2 linked regions of the Rhodopseudomonas palustris genome follow. The protein of the gene in region 2 interacts with the protein of the main gene of each other region in a pairwise test. Links are inferred from orthologs where the notes say so. Each region holds a gene or a part of one and is shown on either strand. Other genes may lie near its edges. The genes, in order: FLL57_RS10705 and FLL57_RS20575.

What was found.
Region 1: the proteins of FLL57_RS20575 (region 2) and FLL57_RS10705 interact in binary tests that used the Escherichia coli proteins (3 or more experiments, as listed by UniProt). The link is inferred for Rhodopseudomonas palustris from one-to-one orthologs.

The regions. Positions count from the first base shown.
Region 1 is NZ_CP041387.1:2,347,339-2,353,660, forward strand. Bases 2,066-4,933 are described here. They hold FLL57_RS10705 (ABC-F family ATP-binding cassette domain-containing protein), read left to right. Parts: upstream 2,066-2,494; coding sequence 2,495-4,372; downstream 4,373-4,933. Other genes in these bases: ndk (nucleoside-diphosphate kinase), read right to left, coding at 2,066-2,348; FLL57_RS10710 (hypothetical protein), read right to left, coding at 4,599-4,933. In the rest of the region: FLL57_RS10690 (Crp/Fnr family transcriptional regulator), read left to right, coding at 176-949; FLL57_RS10695 (TerC family protein), read right to left, coding at 1,030-1,851; more of ndk, read right to left, coding at 1,926-2,065; more of FLL57_RS10710, read right to left, coding at 4,934-5,135; FLL57_RS10715 (DNA polymerase III subunit chi), read right to left, coding at 5,249-5,701; FLL57_RS10720 (leucyl aminopeptidase), read right to left, coding at 5,711-6,322. UniProt on the Escherichia coli protein: Genetic data indicate it may be involved in ribosome assembly or function.
Region 2 is NZ_CP041387.1:4,464,168-4,471,132, forward strand. The notes cover bases 2,219-5,729. They hold FLL57_RS20575 (2-oxoglutarate dehydrogenase E1 component), read right to left. Parts: upstream 5,377-5,729; coding sequence 2,419-5,376; downstream 2,219-2,418. Other genes in these bases: odhB (2-oxoglutarate dehydrogenase complex dihydrolipoyllysine-residue succinyltransferase), read right to left, coding at 2,219-2,319; sucD (succinate--CoA ligase subunit alpha), read right to left, coding at 5,504-5,729. In the rest of the region: FLL57_RS20560 (SDR family oxidoreductase), read right to left, coding at 1-612; FLL57_RS20565 (MAPEG family protein), read right to left, coding at 620-1,012; more of odhB, read right to left, coding at 1,078-2,218; more of sucD, read right to left, coding at 5,730-6,388; sucC (ADP-forming succinate--CoA ligase subunit beta), read right to left, coding at 6,453-6,965. UniProt on the Escherichia coli protein: E1 component of the 2-oxoglutarate dehydrogenase (OGDH) complex which catalyzes the decarboxylation of 2-oxoglutarate, the first step in the conversion of 2-oxoglutarate to succinyl-CoA and CO(2).

The sequences.
Region 1 (6,322 bases), 2.1 Mb from region 2 along the record:
TCTCTGCTGACAAGATTTGCTGCACCGCCGAACTGTGCCGTTATCGCGGCAAGGATGCGACAATTTAGGACACTTTCGAACGTGGCCACCCCCGCCTCTGTCCGGTAAGCTCCCTTCGGGCCGAGAGGACTCGGTTCCAAAGTAGAAACAACACCACCAAGGAGCCGTTCAGATCTTGGCGAACGATCTTCAAGCAAGCTCTCCTGTAGTGAGAAATCGAGTTCTGGCACAACTTGCACCGGACGATTTCGAAGCGCTCAAGCCTTTGCTCCGGCCCGTCGAGTTTCGTGGGCGTGCCGTGCTGCAGGAAGCCAACCGCCGCGTCGAATGCGTGCACTTCATCGAAGACGGCCTCGTGTCGCACCTTTCTGGAACCCGCACCGATTTCGTCGAGACGGCCATGGTCGGCTACTTCGGCTATGTCGGCGTGCCGCTGGTTCTGGGCGCAGAGGTCTCGTCGCAGCGGTCGGTGGTGTGCATGCCGGGGACTGCGCTCAGGATCGAAGCCGATGATCTGGCCCGGGTGATCGCTGACCGGCCGCAGATCCGCGAAGAGATGCTTCGCTATGTGCCGGCGCTGATCGCCCAGAATACGCAGAGCGTGCTGTGCGCGGCGAAGCACGAGATCAATCAGCGCCTGGCGCGTTGGCTGCTGTTGGCGAACGATCGCATTCAGAGCGACGTGCTGTACATCACGCACGAGCTGCTTGCCGCCAGCATGGGCGTTCGGCGCGCCAGCATCACCAATGCGCTGCTTCAGCTCGAGGCGGAAGGCGTGGTCGAGAAGCGGCGCGGAGCGGTGCGGATCGTCGATCGCCAAGCGCTGGAGAACCGGACCTGCGACTGCTACCACATCGTCCGTGAAGCCTACGATCGCACCCGCACCGTGGAGTGCGGCGGCCACAATGGAGCTGATCACAGCCACGGCGTGATTGCCGGGACGGCCTGACGGCACCCCTCGTCTCACGTTCCAAGGATGAAGCGAGCCAGCCCGGCTCGCTTTTTTTATCCGGCAACCGCAGACCGCGGTCAGGCGCTCTGCGCAGCCGACTGCCGGCTTCGCCAGATCGATCCCGCAATCAGAACGACGACGGCGCCGGACACCGCGAACAAATGTTCGCCGACGGTGCCGTTGCCGGCGAGGTGCGTGTACATTCCCATCATGCCGAACAGCGCATCGAGCTGAGTGCCGATCGGTGCATCGAGCTTGTGCACGAACGGAAGTGCGGCGGCATCGGTGGCGATCACCTGCCCGGCGATCCAGCCGAGCAGCGCCGCCCCCGCCCACACCAGGACCGGCAGTTTCTCCAGCACCATCAGGATCAGCGCCGCCCCTGCCACGATCAGCGGGACGCTGATCGTGAGTCCGAGGATCAGCAGGACCACATTGCCGTCAGCAGCCGCTGCAACGGCGATGACGTTGTCGAGGCTCATGATGATGTCGGCCACGACCACGATCTGGACCGCGTGCAGCAGATGCGAAGCGGCTCGAACGCTGTCTTCGTCTTCGTTGTCAGGAACCACCAGCTTGGCGGCGATCACCAGCAGCGCCAAGCCGCCGACCAGCTTGAGATACGGCCACTCCATCAGGGTGGCGACGATGCCGGTGAAAATGATGCGCAGCATGACGGCGGCGGCGGCACCGAGCACCATGCCCCACAGCCGATGATGCGGCTTGAGCCCGCGGCAGGCGAGCGCGATCACCAGCGCGTTGTCGCCTGACAACAGCACGTTGATCCAGATGATCTTGCCGACGGAAATCCAGAATTCGGGCTGCTGAACGTCGCTCTTGAATTGCGCGACGATCGACCAGAAGGTCGCGGGGTCGAAGACGTGCAGCACCCAGTCCACGGTCTTTCCCCGATGTCGCCGGGGTCCCGCGGCCGCCGATGATCAGCGGCCGGGAACGTCCGACGTGGTAATGCTTAGCCGACGATTTCGTTGCCGGAGAAGAACTGGGCGATTTCGATCTTGGCGGTTTCCGCCGCGTCCGAACCGTGCACCGAGTTCTCGCCGATCGACTTGGCGTGCGCCTTGCGGATGGTGCCGTCAGCCGCCTTCGACGGATCGGTCGCGCCCATCACGTCGCGGTACTTGGCGATCGCGCCCTCGCCTTCGAGCACCTGAACCACGACCGGGCCGGAGATCATGAAGTCGACCAGTTCACCAAAGAACGGGCGTTCCTTGTGCACCGCATAGAAGGTCTCAGCCTGCTCGCGGGTCATGCGGATCCGCTTCTGGGCGACGATCCGCAGACCGGCCTGTTCGATCAGCGCGTTGATCGCGCCGGTGATGTTGCGCTCGGTCGCATCGGGCTTGAGAATCGAGAAAGTCCGTTCGATCGCCATGGAATGTCCTTGAAAGCTAAGGGTGGGAGGAGTTGCCGGGCTTATATCCACGCCGCCGCGCTCCGGCAAGCTGCGGGTCGCGATTCATCGGCCCCCCGCCCACTCGATCCGGTTGCCTTTGCGGCCCGACCCGGCCAAAACGCGCCATGCTCACGCTTACCGACATTTCGATCCGGCTCGCCGGACGGCTGTTGATCGACCAGAGTTCGGTCCAGATCGCCCCCGGCGCACGCGTCGGCTTCATCGGCCGTAACGGCGCCGGCAAATCGACCCTGTTCCGCGCCATCCGCGGCGAACTGGCCACCGAGACCGGCCGCATCACCCTACCGCCGCGCTGGCGGATCGGCAGCCTCGCCCAGGAGGCCCCGAACGGCCCCGAGACGCTTCTGGAGGTGGTGCTGGCCGCCGACGTCGAGCGGGCGGCGCTGCTGCACGAGGCCGAGACCGCTCAGGACCCGCATCGCATCGCCGACATTCAAACCCGGCTGGTCGACATCGACGCGCACTCGGCCCCGGCGCGCGCAAGTGCCATTCTCAGCGGCCTCGGCTTTTCCGCGACAGACCAGGCTCGCTCCTGTTCGGAGTTCTCCGGCGGCTGGCGGATGCGGGTGGCGCTGGCCGCGACGCTGTTCGCCGCGCCCGACCTGTTGCTGCTCGACGAGCCGACCAACTATCTCGACCTCGAAGGCACAATGTGGCTCGAGGACCATCTCGCGAACTATCCGCGCACGGTGATCGTGATCAGCCACGATCGCGATCTGCTCGATACGTCGGTCAATGAGATCCTGCATCTCGACCGCGGCCGGCTGGTTCACTTCCGCGGAAGTTACTCGGCCTACGCGGAATTCCGCGCCAACAAACTCGCGCTGGACGCGAAAAACGCCAAGCGTGACGAGGCGCGGCGCAAGCATCTTCAGGACTTCGTCGATCGCTTCAAGGCCAAGGCAACCAAGGCACGGCAGGCGCAATCGCGCGTCAAGATGCTGGAGAAGATGAAGCCGATCGCGCCGCTGGTGGCGGACGACACTCCGGAGATCAACTTTCCCGCCCCTGAGAAAACGTTGTCGCCGCCGATCATCGCGGTCGACAACGTCGCGGTCGGCTACGACCCGAAACATCCGGTGCTGCGCCACGTCACGCTGCGGATCGATCCCGACGACCGGATCGCGCTGCTCGGTGCCAACGGCAACGGCAAGTCGACGCTGGTCAAGCTGCTGGCGAACCGGCTGGCGCCGTTCTCGGGATCGGTGACGCGCGCGGACAAACTATCGATCGCGTATTTCGCGCAGCACCAGCTCGACGAATTGAACGAGGACGGCTCGACCTACGATCACGTCCGCAAGCTGATGCCGGACGCGCCCGAGAGCAAGATCCGGGCGCGCGCCGGCGCCATGGGATTCTCCGGCAAGGCGGCCGACACCCTGGTCAAGAGCCTGTCGGGCGGCGAGAAGGCGCGGCTGCTGCTCGGGCTCGCGACCTTCTACGGCCCGAACATGATCATCCTCGACGAGCCGACCAACCACCTCGACATCGACAGCCGCGCGGCGCTGGCGGAGGCGATCAACGACTTCCCCGGCGCGGTGATCATGGTGTCGCACGACCGCTATCTGATCGACGCCTGTGCGGACCGGTTGTGGGTAGTGGCCGATCACAAGGTGAAGCAGTTCGACGGCGACCTCGACGAATATCGTCGCGCCGTGCTGTCGTCCCGCGGGGCGCGAAACACGTCTTCCGATACCAAGGACCGCAGGGTTGACGACGGCAGCGCCAAGGCTTCGGAGCCGAAACCGAAGAAGACGGCGCCGCTGAAACAGCAGATCGCCGAGGCCGAAGCCGAAATCGACCGGATCACCGCGATCATCGAGAAGATCGATGCGGCGCTGGCGATTCCCGACCTCTTTACCCGCGATCCGAAACAAGCGGCGCAGCTCGGCACAGCGCGCGCCAATGCGCAGGCCGCACTACAGGCCGCAGAAGAGAAATGGCTGGAAGCGAGCGCGGCGCAGGACGCCGCGCAAAGCTGAACGCCGCTACAGCATTTCTATTCTGAATAGAATCGACACCGCGCTTCGGAGTGCTCACAACAGGCACAACCTCATGGTGAGGAGGCGCAAAGCGCCGTCTCGAACCATGTGACGCAGGGGATGCGTTGCGCCATCCTTCGAGACGCCCGGCTTCGCCGGGCTCCTCAGGATGAGGACTCAGTGCCTTCGGAAAGGTCGGATCGCTTCAATCAATCGATGAAGCGCTCTAACCCGATTGAGCGCTGCGGCGCTTGCCTCGCGCCGGCCTGCGCTCCGGCGCAGCCTCCTGAACGCGCTCGATCGAGGTCAACCGGCCTGCAGTGAAGGCGTAGATGCCGGGACGAGGGCCGCGGTTGTAGGTCAGAACAGTCGAACGGTCGCCGCGCTCGTTGGTCGAAAGGCTCACGTGATCCGGCGCCCCAAGGCCTCGCGCGACGTCGCATTCGGTGTGGCCGAGGGCGACCGTTCCGCCCTGGGAAAGAGGCGTAACCTGACCGTCCTGCGGTGCATTGGGGTCACCCGGCGCGGGCGCCATACCGGGGCAGCGGCCATCGGCGCTGACGAGATCGTCCGGGGTGATCGGCTTGTCCGGCGTGAGAGGCGGCGTCTCGATCGAGATGTTCTTGATGAACACTCGGCCCGGCTTCGAGAACCACTCGGCATCGCGCGATAGAAATTCCGGCGTGCCGGAACAGCCTGCGAGCAAGGGCCCCGCGACCGCGAGCGTGACGAACAACGGCCGAAAGGAAAACTTCTGATACACGGTCGAACGCGCCCCAATAGACATCTTAAGCACTTGTCCAATCATCGATTTACGGCACCACCGTGACGACCTCACCGCAACCTCGGGCGGCGGCGTCGGCATCCCGCCCTCGCCTAGTCCCGCCGCTGCCAGCGGCCGGCCTCGTCCGCCTGCCAATAGGTGACGTCGAACGCCCTCGCTTTACACTGCTTCCAGGCGTCGCGGGCCATCGCCACGGCCTCGTCGTCGTCGCCGTTGAACAGCAGAACCATCCGCTCATAGCTGTCCGAATCTTCGGGCAGCGCCGCGTTGTCGACCAGAAACCTGACCTTGGCACCGTTCGGATTGCCGTCACCTGCGGTCAGCAGGATCGGTTGCTGGGCCGCATCCGCCACCCGCCAAGTGGCGTGCGGCAGAAACGAATCCTCGCGATAGGTCCACAGATGGCCGTCGAGGGCGTCGGCCCGCTCTTCTGATGTCGACTGCACCACCACCCGCCAGCCACGCGCGAGTGATTTCTCGAGCAGCGGCGGCAGCACCTGTTCGATGGTCCTGCCTTGGAGATGATAGAACAGCACTTCGGTCATCGCGAGCGCTTACTTCTTGGCTTCGTAGTACTCCGCCACGAGCTGGTTGAGCAGGCGGACACCATAACCCGAACCCCAGCTCTGATTGATGTCGTTCTTCGGCGCGCCCATGGCGGTGCCGGCGATATCGAGATGCGCCCACGGCGTGCCGTCGACGAAGCGCTGCAGGAATTGCGCCGCGGTGATCGAGCCGCCGTTGCGCGATCCGGTGTTCTTCATGTCGGCGAACTGGGAGTCGATCTGCTTGTCGTATTCCGATCCGAGGGGCATCCGCCACACCTTCTCGCCGGTCGACTGGCCGACCGCGGTCAGACGTTCCGCGAGCTGATCGTTGTTGGAGAACAGGCCGGCATATTCGGTGCCGAGCGCCACCATGATGGCGCCGGTCAGCGTCGCCAGGTCGACCATGAATTTCGGCTTGTGCTTCTGCGCCACGTACCAGAGCACGTCGGCCAGCACCAAACGGCCCTCGGCGTCGGTGTTGATGATCTCGATGGTCTGGCCCGACATCGAGGTGACGATGTCGCCCGGCCGCTGCGCGTTGCCGTCCGGCATGTTCTCGACCAGGCCGATCGCGCCGACCGCGTTGACCTTGGCCTTGCGGGCCGCGAGCGCGTGCAT
Region 2 (6,965 bases):
GGCGCGTTCCGGATCACCCCCGGACGCATGGATCTCGGTGTCGATCAGCCCCGGCCGAATCGCCGCGACCCGAATGCCTTCGCCGGCGAGCTCGTGTCCGAGCCCGACTGTGAAGGAATCGACCGCGCCCTTGGAGGCCGCATAGTCGACATAGGTGTTCGGCGAGCCGAGTTTGGCCGCGACCGACGACAGATTGACGATGACGCCGCCCTGGCCGCCGTGCCGGGTCGACATCCGCTTCACCGCCTCGCGGGCGCACAGGATGCTGCCGGTGACGTTGACCGCCATGATGCGCTGGATGCGTTCGGCCGACATCTCGTCCACGCGCGCGGTCGGGCCGACGATGCCGGCATTGTTCACCAGCGCGCCGAGCGGGCCGAAGGCGTCCGCGGCGGCGAACAGCGACAGAATTTCGGCCTCGAGGCCGACGTCGCATTTCACCGCGATCGCCTTGCCGCCGACGGCTTCGATCTCCGCCACCACCTCGCTCGCCGCGGCGGCGTTGCTGGCGTAACCGATCACGACCTTGAAGCCGCGCCTGGCGCAGGCGAGCGCGGTGGCACGGCCGATGCCGCGGCTGCCTCCGGTGATGATGACGACGCGGTCGCTCATGGGGCTCTCAGCTCAGCAGCCTGACCAGCATCGCGACCAGCGCCAGCAGGGCGACCAGCCAGGCGATGCTGCGCGCAAACGGGATGTGGACGATGTACAGCGGCACGTACAATACCCGCGCCACCAGCCAGACGATCGCGGCGGTGGCCGCGTAGCCGCCGGTCTTGCCGGTGACGGCCAACGCCAGGGCGATCGCCACATAGGCCGGAAAGGTCTCGAGAAGATTGCGGTAGGCCCGGCCGGCGCGACCGGCGAAGCGGCCTTTCGGCGCCCGCGGCTCGTCGCGCGGACCGGCCTGATAGTCGCCGCCGAGCTCCATCGTGGTCGGAATCGAGGCCAGCAGCATCTGCACGATCAGCAGCACCACACCCCAGCCAAGCACCGTGATTTCGACCGGCATCGCGGCATCGCCTCCCGTGAACTAGGCGGCGGCGCGCCCGTGCCGCGCCGCCGGATTGCTTGGTATCAGAGATCCAGCACCAGCCGGGCCGGATCTTCCAGGCTTTCCTTGACGCGGACCAGGAAGGTCACCGCTTCCTTGCCGTCGATGACGCGGTGGTCGTAGCTCAGCGCCAGATACATCATCGGCCGCACCTCGATCTTGCCGCCGACCACCACCGGGCGTTCCTGGATCTTGTGCATGCCGAGGATGCCGGACTGCGGCGCGTTCAGGATCGGGGTCGACATCAGCGAGCCATAGATGCCGCCGTTGGTGATGGTGAAGGTGCCGCCCTGCATCTCTTCGATCTTGAGCTGACCGTCACGGGCGCGCCGGCCGAAGTCGGAGATCGAGGTTTCGATTTCGGCGATCGACTTGGTGTCGCAGTCGCGCACCACCGGCACCACCAGACCCTTGTCGGTGCCGACCGCGACGCCGACGTGGTAGTAGTTCTTGTAGATCAGGTCGGTGCCGTCGATCTCGGCGTTGACGGCCGGGATGTCCTTCAGGGCCTGGACGCAAGCCTTGGTGAAGAATCCCATGAAGCCGAGCTTGGCGCCGTGCTTCTTTTCGAACACGTCCTTGTACTGCGCGCGCAGCGCCATGACGTTGGTCATGTCGACCTCGTTGAAGGTCGTCAGCATCGCGGCGGTGTTCTGCACTTCCTTCAGCCGGCGCGCGATGGTCTGGCGCAGCCGGGTCATCTTGACCCGCTCTTCGCGCGCGGCGTCGTCGGCCGGCGACGGCGCCCGGACCTGTACGGCGGCCGCGGGCTGATTGACCGGGGTCGGCGCAGACGCCGCCTTCTCGATCGCCGCCAGCATGTCGCCCTTGGTGACGCGGCCGTCCTTGCCCGAGCCCGGCACGGTCGATGCGTCGACGCCGCTTTCGGTCGACAGCCGGCGCACCGACGGCGCCAGCGGCGCATCTGACGGCGGGGTCTTGGCGGCGGGCGCAACGGGCGCCGGAGCCTGCGCGGCGGGCGCCGGCGCGGCCTTGGCGGGAGCGGCAGCCGCCGGCTTGGCCGGGGCGGCGCCATCGGTGATCTGGCCGAGCAGCGCGCCGACAGCGACGGTCTCGCCGTCCTTGGCGACGATCTCGCCCAGCGTGCCGGCCGACGGAGCCGGCACCTCGATGGTCACCTTGTCGGTCTCGAGCTCGACGAGCGGTTCGTCGACCGCCACCGCCTCGCCCGGCTGCTTGAACCAGCGGCCGATGGTCGCCTCGGTCACCGATTCGCCGAGCGTCGGAACGCGAATTTCAGTCATCGTTTTCGTCCTCTTCGGCGTCGCGGCTGTCGCGCCGGCGCCCGCCCGTGATCCAAACTCAGGAAAAACGAAGGCCGCCGCCATGCGGCGGCCGATGCGTCAACGCAACGCGTCGTCGAGGAAGGCCTTGAGCTGCGCCAGGTGCTTCGACATCAAGCCGGTCGCGGTCGCCGCCGAGGCGGCGCGGCCGACGTAACGCGGCCGGCGATGCTTGGCTTCGATCTGGTTCTGCACCCACTCCAGATACGGCTCGATGAAGTGCCAGCCGCCCATGTTGCGCGGCTCTTCCTGGCACCACACCAGCTCCGCATCCTTGAAGCGCGACAGCTCGTGCACCAGCGTCTTCAGCGGCACCGGATAGAGCTGTTCGATGCGCAGCAGGTAGACGTCGTCGATGCCGCGCTTCTCGCGCTCCTCGTAGAGGTCGTAATAGACCTTGCCGGAGCACACCACGACGCGCCGGATCTTGGCATCCGGCACCAGCTTGATCTTCTCCTCCGGCAACGTCTGCGCGTCGTCGAGCAGCACGCGGTGGAAGCTGGTATCGGGGCCGAGCTCGTCGAGCCGCGAAACCGCACGCTTGTGGCGCAGCAGCGACTTCGGCGTCATCAGGATCAAGGGCTTGCGGATCTCGCGCTTCAGCTGACGGCGCAGCGCGTGGAAGTAGTTGGCCGGGGTGGTCGGATACACCACCTGCATATTGTCTTCGGCGCACATCTGCAGATAGCGCTCGAGCCGGGCCGAGGAGTGCTCCGGCCCCTGCCCCTCGTAACCGTGCGGCAGCAGGCAGACCAGGCCGGACATCCGCAGCCACTTGCGTTCGCCGGACGAGATGAACTGGTCGAACAGCACCTGGGCGCCGTTGGCGAAGTCGCCGAACTGGGCCTCCCACAGCGTCAGCGCGTTCGGCTCGGCCAGCGAATAACCGTATTCGAATCCGAGCACCGCTTCTTCGGACAGCAGCGAGTTGATCACCTCGTAGTGGCCTTGATCCGGCGAGAGGTGATTGAACGGGGTGTAGCGGGTCTCGTCTTCCTGATCGATCAGCACCGAATGGCGCTGCGAGAAGGTGCCGCGCTCGGAGTCCTGACCCGACAGTCGGATGCGATGGCCTTCCAGCAGCATGGTGCAGAACGCCAGCGCCTCGCCGGTCGCCCAGTCGATCCCGTTGCCGCTGTCGATCGCCTTGGCGCGGTTTTCGAGGAAGCGCTGCACCGTGCGGTGCAGCCTGAAGCCTTCCGGAACCTTGGTGATCCTGCGGCCGATCTCCTTGAGGGACGGCAGGTCGACGCCGGTGATGCCGCGGCGCGGCTCCTCCTCCTGGTCGGCCGACTTGAAGCCGGCCCACTTGCCGTCGAGCCAGTCGGCCTTGTTCGGCCGATAGCTCGACGCCGCCTCGAACTCGGCATCGAGCCGGGCGCGCCAGTCGGCCCGCGCCTTCTCGACTTCGCCCTCGGTGATGACGCCATCGGCGATCAGGCGTTTGGAGTAGATCTCCAGCGTCGTCGGATGGCCGGCGATCTTGCGATACATCAGCGGCTGGGTGAACGACGGCTCATCGCCTTCGTTGTGGCCGTGCCGCCGGTAGCAGAACATGTCGATCACCACCGGCTTGTGGAACTTCTGCCGGTACTCGACCGCGATCTTGGCGGCGAACACCACCGCTTCCGGATCGTCGCCGTTGACGTGGAAGATCGGCGCGTCGATCATCTTCGCCACGTCCGACGGATACGGCGACGAGCGCGAATAGCGCGGATAGGTGGTGAAGCCGATCTGGTTGTTGACGATGAAGTGGATCGATCCGCCGGTGCGGTAGCCCTTCAGATCCGACAGCGCGAAACACTCGGCGACCACGCCCTGGCCGGCGAACGCGGCGTCGCCATGCATCAGCAGCGGCAGCACCGAAACCCGCTCCTCGGGCAGATCGCCGTGCTGGTCCTGCTTGGCGCGCACCTTGCCGAGCACCACCGGATCGACGATCTCGAGATGCGACGGGTTGGCGGTCAGCGACAGGTGGACCTTGTTGTGGTCGAATTCGCGGTCCGACGAGGCGCCGAGGTGATACTTGACGTCGCCCGAGCCCTCGACTTCGTCGGGGTTGGCCGAGCCGCCCTTGAACTCGTGGAACAGCGCCCGGTGCGCCTTGGCCATCACCTGGGTCAAGACGTTCAGACGGCCGCGATGCGGCATGCCGAGCACGATCTCGCGGACGCCGAGATTGCCGCCACGCTTGATGATCTGCTCCAGCGCCGGAATCAGCGCTTCGCCGCCGTCGAGACCGAACCGCTTGGTGCCGGTGAACTTCAGGTCGCAGAACTTCTCGAATCCCTCGGTTTCGATCAGCTTCATCAGGATCGCGCGACGGCCCTCGCGGGTGAAGCTGATCTCCTTGTCCGGACCTTCGATCCGCTCCTGGATCCACGCCTTCTGCGCACCATTGGAGATGTGCAGAAATTCGATGCCCATGGTCTGGCAGTAGGTGCGCTCGCAGATTGCGACGATCTCGCGGAGCGAGCCGTATTCGAGGCCGAGAACGTGATCGAGGAAGATCTTGCGGTCGAGATCGGCCTCGGTGAAGCCGTAGGACCGGATGTCGAGTTCCTCGTGGTCCTTCGCCGGCGACAGGCCGAGCGGGTCGAGCTTGGCGTGGAAATGGCCGCGCATGCGGTAGGCGCGGATCAGCATCAGGGCGCGGACCGAGTCGCGGGTGGCCTGATGGACATCCGCCGAGGACAGCGCGACGCCGCGGCTCTGCGCCTTCGCCTGCAGCTTCTGGCCGACCGCCTTCTCGACCTGGTTCCAGTTGCCGTCGAGCGCCGAGGTCAGCTCGTCCTGCGGGGTCAGGGGCCAGTTCGCCTGTTCCCAGGACGGCCCCTCGGCGTTCTTCTGGATGTCGCCGGGAGTGTCTTTCAGGCTCTGGAAGAATGCCTGCCAGTCGGCATCGACCGAGGACGGATCAGCTTCGTACCGAGAGTACAGATCGTCGATATAGGTGGCGTTGGCGCCCTGTAGAAAGGAAGACAGGGCGAAAGCGGCATTCGCGTCCTGGCGAGACATGATTGCTTCCTGATTATGAGATCGCGACTTAGTCGCGATAAGCTGATCCGGTTACCGGATCAGCAACATAGTGCACCTTTTATCCTATTCTAGGGAAATGTAAGCTCGGAACGACACAAGGTCTGAATTATGACTTCAATTTTTCGGCAAGCGTCTTGCCGAGCCGCGCCGGAGACGGCGACACGGTGATGCCGGCCGCTTCCATCGCGGCGGTCTTCGAGGCTGCATCGCCCTTGCCGCCCGAAATGATCGCGCCGGCGTGGCCCATGCGGCGGCCGGGAGGAGCGGTGACGCCGGCGATGAATCCCACCGTCGGTTTCTTGCGGCCGCGCTTGGCCTCGTCGATCAGGAACTGGGCGGCGTCTTCTTCGGCCGAGCCACCGATTTCGCCGATCATGATGATCGATTCGGTCTTGTCGTCGGCCAGGAACATCTCCAGCACGTCGATGAACTCGGTGCCCTTGACCGGGTCGCCGCCGATGCCGACCGCGGTGGTCTGGCCGAGGCCTTCGGCAGAGGTCTGGAACACCGCCTCATAGGTCAGGGTGCCGGAGCGCGACACGATGCCGACCGAGCCCGGCTTGAAGATGTTGGCCGGCATGATGCCGATCTTGCACTCGCCGGCGGTCATCACGCCCGGACAGTTCGGCCCGATCAGCCGGGACTTCGAGCCGTTCAGCGAGCGCTTCACCCGCACCATGTCGAGCACCGGGATGCCCTCGGTGATGCAGACGATCAGCGGGATCTCGGCGTCGATCGCTTCGCAGATCGCGTCCGCAGCGCCCGGCGGCGGCACATAGATCACCGAGGCGTCGGCACCGGTCTTCTCGCGCGCCTCACGGACGGTGTCGAACACCGGCAGGCCGAGATGGGTCGAGCCGCCTTTGCCCGGCGAGGTGCCGCCGACCATCTTGGTGCCATAGGCGATCGCCGCCTCGGAATGGAAGGTGCCGTTCTTGCCGGTGAAGCCCTGGCAGATAACGCGGGTGTTGCTGTCGATCAGAATGGACATGGTCGGTGATGCTTTCGCGGTCGAACGGAATGGTCGGAGGCGGCGGAGAGGCCGAGAAGCGGCCTCAGGCTCCCTTCACGGCGGCGACGATCTTCTGGGCGGCGTCGTCGAGATTGTCGGCGGGCAGCACGTTGAGGCCGGAATGCTTGATGATCTTCTTGCCGGCTTCGACGTTGGTGCCTTCGAGACGGACCACCAGCGGCACGTCGAGGCCGACTTCCTTGACCGCCGCGACCACGCCCTCGGCGATCACGTCGCACTTCATGATGCCGCCGAAAATGTTGATCAGGATGCCCTTCACGTTGGGATCGGCGGTGATGATCTTGAACGCCGCCGTCACCTTCTCCTTGCTGGCGCCGCCGCCGACGTCGAGGAAGTTGGCCGGGGCCATGCCGTACAGCTTGATGATGTCCATCGTCGCCATGGCGAGGCCGGCGCCGTTGACCATGCAGCCGATGGTGCCGTCGAGGGTGACGTAGTTGAGGTCGTATTTCGACGCCTCGATCTCCTTGGCGTCTTCCTCGGTCTCGTCACGCAGCGCCTGGATGTCGATGTGGCGGTAAAGCGCGTTGCCGTC